DNA from 2 places in the Allobosea sp. 05L423 genome. Region 2 is predicted to be linked to the other one. Evidence: riboswitches for the same ligand, from Rfam matches in the RefSeq annotation. Region 2 holds a riboswitch; the other holds the start of a gene.
The links. A riboswitch is a leader RNA that binds a small molecule or an ion and turns the genes downstream of it on or off. The one in region 2 is predicted to bind cobalamin.
Positions count from the first base shown of each region.

Region 1: linked by a shared signal. The riboswitch ahead of AC1DNE_RS24860 (TonB-dependent receptor plug domain-containing protein) and the one ahead of AC1DNE_RS19120 (CbtB domain-containing protein) in region 2 are both predicted to bind cobalamin.

Region 1 is NZ_JBFTOA010000017.1:75,563-77,757, reverse strand. It holds gene AC1DNE_RS24860 (TonB-dependent receptor plug domain-containing protein) at 1-947, opposite strand, end outside; cobalamin riboswitch at 1,037-1,235, opposite strand; gene AC1DNE_RS24855 (TonB-dependent hemoglobin/transferrin/lactoferrin family receptor) at 1,681-2,195, shown strand, end outside.
Region 2 is NZ_JBFTOA010000009.1:22,253-24,447, reverse strand. It holds gene AC1DNE_RS19125 (CbtA family protein) at 11-754, opposite strand; gene AC1DNE_RS19120 (CbtB domain-containing protein) at 767-943, opposite strand; cobalamin riboswitch at 980-1,179, opposite strand; gene cobU (bifunctional adenosylcobinamide kinase/adenosylcobinamide-phosphate guanylyltransferase) at 1,293-1,811, shown strand; gene cobO (cob(I)yrinic acid a,c-diamide adenosyltransferase) at 1,825-2,195, shown strand, end outside.

The DNA of each region.
Region 1 (2,195 bases), on a different contig from region 2:
GTGTTGACGAAGCGCCCGCCGAACGGATCCCACACAATCTCGCCGCGGGTGAAGGCCTGGGCGTAGTTCTGCAGCGAGCGATAGGGCGCAGGCCGGCTCGGGAAGCCGGTGTCGCTGGTGAATCGCAGCTGCCCGTCCTGATAGCGGCCGACCCAGTTCAGCGTCAGCGTGTCGCTGAGCGCGACGCCGACGCGGCCGGAATAACTGTAGTTGTCGAAGGCGTTGGGGTTGATGCGCCGGCCCGGCGGGACGAGGTTCGGCGGCGTCACAGGGGTCGAGTCCGAGCGGAAGTGGGCCACGTTGAAGGCGTAGTTGAAGCGGTCGTTGCCGCCGCCGAAGCCGGCCGACTGGTTGAAGGTGCCGTGGGAGCCGGCTTCGATGCGCGCGGTCGCCTTTGGCGGACCCTCGCCGCGCTTTGTCGTGATCGAGATCACGCCGCCGAGGGCGTTGGCGCCGTAGAGGCCGCTCTGCGGGCCGCGCAGCACCTCGATGCGCTCGATATCGTCGGTCAGCATCGAGCCGAAATCGAAGGAGCGGTTGGGCGTCGAGGGGTCGTTGGCCTCGATGCCGTCGATCAGCACCTTGACGTGGTTCGAGTTGGTGCCGCGCATGAAGACCGAGGTCTGGCCGCCCGGCCCGCCGGTCTGCACGATGTTGAGGCCGGGCACGGTGGCGAGCGCTTGCGGCAGGGTGCGGCGCTGCTGCTGCTCGATGTCCTTCGCCGTGATGACTGTGACCGAGCTTGCGATCTCGCGGGCCGGCGTCGGTGTGCCGGTGGCGCTGACGACGATCTCGTCGAGGGCGAGAGGGCCGGCGTCACTTTGCGCCAGGGCAGGGACAGAGCAGGCGAGGGCGAGCAGGGAGGCGGACAGCAGCAGGCGGCCGCGTCCTGCGGCCGGGAAGAAGACGTTCACGATGGAGACCTCGGGCGTTGACGTCAGTGGCACGTCACCGCGAACGCGATCTCCCATCGGCCGCGCGAGAGGCGGCAAACAGTCAAATCAGCGATCGGCGCACCCCGTCCGAACGTGTTCGCGTGTGACCACGGCTGACGGCAGGTCTCCTGGCTCGCGGGTCGGTGCCTTTGCGCCGCCTTCCCAGGTCCGAGGCCCCAGTGGCGTGTGGCGAAAGGCTCGCCGCTTACAGTTGCGGGGGCAGCCGCGGCATGGGGCAAAACTCCGCCCGCACCGCGTTCCCTTTTGATCCCGTGAGGGAACCGTCGCGGCGAGGATTAGGGCGAAAAAGTGGCGGCGTCAAACCGCGCCGATCGCGCAGCCTCATGCGACCGCTGGATACGCTTGGTCTCGGAGTGTGCTCCAGGGGCGGCGGCCGCGAGACGCCAAGCCAAGCTTCGCCCGCCCGTCCAGCCGGGCGAACGCTGAGCTTTCTGGCCAGCTTCTGGCGCTCAGATGGCCCGCTTTTGGGGCGTTTCAGCGGGACACATTGGCCTGCGGCCGAGAGATGGGGCAGGCTCACGTGACTGCGTGCGAATTGCGAGTTTAACTCAGATAAATATGGTTCTGCATCATTGTTATAATTCCAATTTCGCCATCATATTATGATGATTGCAATTTAGATCCGAATATATTGTATTTATAATCGACAATTTGTGTTCAAATGTTGGTTGCGAATCTCTTCTTTCAGAAATAACTCGTCCCGAATTCAACTCGGGACGAAATTATGAATAATAATTCTAAGCTATATATTGCTGTATATTTCCTGTCTTCCACCGCATTGACGGGCGCGTATGCCCAGTCGGCGCCGGTTGCTCCGGGCGGTGCCGAACCGATTGCCCTCGACCAGATCACCGTGACGGCGACCCGCAGCGAAAAGCAGGCTCTCGACGTGCCCGGGACCGTCAACGTCATCACGCGGCAGGACATGGAGCAGCGGATCACCCGCGATACCCAGGACCTCGTGCGCTACGAGCCCGGCGTCATCGTCAACCGCCAGACCACGGCGACCGATCCCTTCGGCAACTATGGCGGCTTCACCATCCGCGGCGTCGGCGGCAACCGCGTGCAGATGCAGGTCGACGGTTCGCGCGTGATCGAGCGCATCACCGACGGCAACCGCGACTTCGTCGACCTGCCTTTCCTCAAGAGCGTCGAGATCGTGCGCGGCCCGGGCTCGGTGCTGTGGGGAGCCGATGCGCTGGGCGGCATCGTCGCCTATCGCACGCTCGATCCGCAGGA
Region 2 (2,195 bases):
TCCGCTGCCTTCAGCGCGCCAGGGCAGCGCGCCGGCTGGCCCAGGGCCAGAGCACGCCGACCATGAAGGCGGTCGCGAGCCAGAGTGCGGCCTGGATGCCGAGGGAGAGGGCCGCGAAATGAGCCGCGACCTCGGCCGGCACCTTGCTCTCCGGCGAGGCCGGATGCGGGGCGCCGATGACATGCGGCAGCAGGATCACGACGGCGGCCAGGAGCTTGAGCCAGGGTTGCTCGAAGCGCAGGAACAGGAAAAGGCCGAGCGCCGTCGCGATAGCGGTCACGAGCCACCAGAACTGCCTCTGTTCCAGCGCTGCGGACGCCGCGCCCGGCAATTCCGGAGCGAGCCCCATCGCCGGTGCGAGGCCGAGCGCGAGGAAGCCGCAGGCTCCCCAGACCAGGGCGCTGCGCTGGTCGATCGTGTCGCCGGCCGCGATCATGCCCGCGAGCAGCAGCGCCGCGAAGCCGATGGCCGTCGCGATCGTCACTGCGCTGGTGAAGAGCGTGCGCTGGAGGCCGTCCTGCGGCTTCCACTCGGCATGCTCGTGGCCGGGCGCATCGCCGGCGGGGCCGTGCGCGAGGATGATCCTGGCTTCGCCGTCGGAAGCGGCGAGCGTCGGCGCCTGCAGGCGCAGCGCCGCCTCATAGGTCTCGGCCTTGAGGATCAGCGGGGTGGTGGTGACATGCTGGAGGGCGGCGACGATCAGCCCAGCCAGAAGCCCGGCCAGAATGCTGACCGTGAGAACACGCGTAACCATGGTTGCTTTCCCTCAGTGGCAGGGAAAGGCGAGGCCGTGACGGGTGTCGTGCGCGGCGTTGTGGACGTCGGTCGAGGCCGCGAAGCCGGTCGTGTAGATCAGCGCGACGCCGATCACGAGCGCGGCGGCGACCGCCTTGACGCGTTCCGAGACGCTGAGCTGGGTAGTGGAAACCGAAGCAGTGTTCATAGGGCTCTCCGTGGCCGCCCCGCCGGCAGCCGGTTGGATCTTTGCGGGTCGACGGCAGGTCTCCTGGCTCACGGATTTGGCGCCCTGTGCCGCCTTCCCGGAGTGAACGCTCCAGTGGCCGATGGCGAAGGACATCCGCTTACAGTTGCGGGGGCAGCCGCGGCATTGGGCAGAGCAAGCCCGCACCGCGTTCCCTTTTCACCTCCTCGCGGAGGCACCGTCAGCGACGATCATTAGCCTTCGCGGTGACGCTGTGCAATGCAAAGGCTCTATTCCTTGTGAGCCCTCATCCTGAGACGCGCCTGAGGGTGCTCCTCAGGCTGAGGGCCCCGTGAACATGGCGAATGGTATGCCTAGCGAAATGCGTCATCTGACTCTCGTCCTTGGTGGGGCCCGGTCGGGCAAGAGCCGCTACGCCGAAGGGCTGATCGAGACCTTGCCCGCACCTTGGGCCTATATCGCCACCGCACAGGCCTATGACGACGAGATGCGGGAGCGGATCGCCACCCACCGGGCGCGCAGGCCGTCCGGCTGGGAAACGGTCGATGCTCCGCTCGACCTTCCCGAGGCGATCGCCGCGATGCCGGCCGGTCGGCCCGTTCTGGTGGACTGCCTGACGCTTTGGCTGACCAACCTCATCCTGGCCGAGCGCGACACTGTCGCTGCCACTGCCGCTCTCATTTCCACCTGCGAGCGGGTTTTTGGTCCGATCGTCCTGGTCTCCAACGAGGTCGGCCTCGGCATCGTGCCGGAGAATGCGCTGGCACGCCGCTTCCGGGACGAGGCCGGGCGGCTGCATCAGGCGCTTGCCGCGCGTGCCGGCCGCGTGGTCTTCATGGTCGCCGGATTGCCGATGCAAGTAAAATGACACGAGCGAAGTGATGATCGATACGGACGAAGCCGCCCGCCACAAGGCGAAGATGGAGAAGCGCAAGGCGGTGCAGGACGCCGAGGTCGCCTCCAAGACGGTCGAGAAGGGGCTGCTCATCGTCAACACCGGCCCCGGCAAGGGCAAGTCGACGGCGGCCTTCGGGCTGATCCTGCGCGCACTCGGCCATGGCTGGCGCATCGGCGTGGTGCAGTTCATCAAGGGCGCCTGGTCGACCGGCGAGCGCCGGGCGTTGGAAGCCTTCGGCGATCAGGTCAGCTGGCACAGCATGGGCGAGGGCTTCACCTGGGAAACGCAGGACAAGCCCCGCGACATCGCCGCCGCCGAGCGCGCCTTCGCCAAGGCTGGGGAGCTGATGGCCGA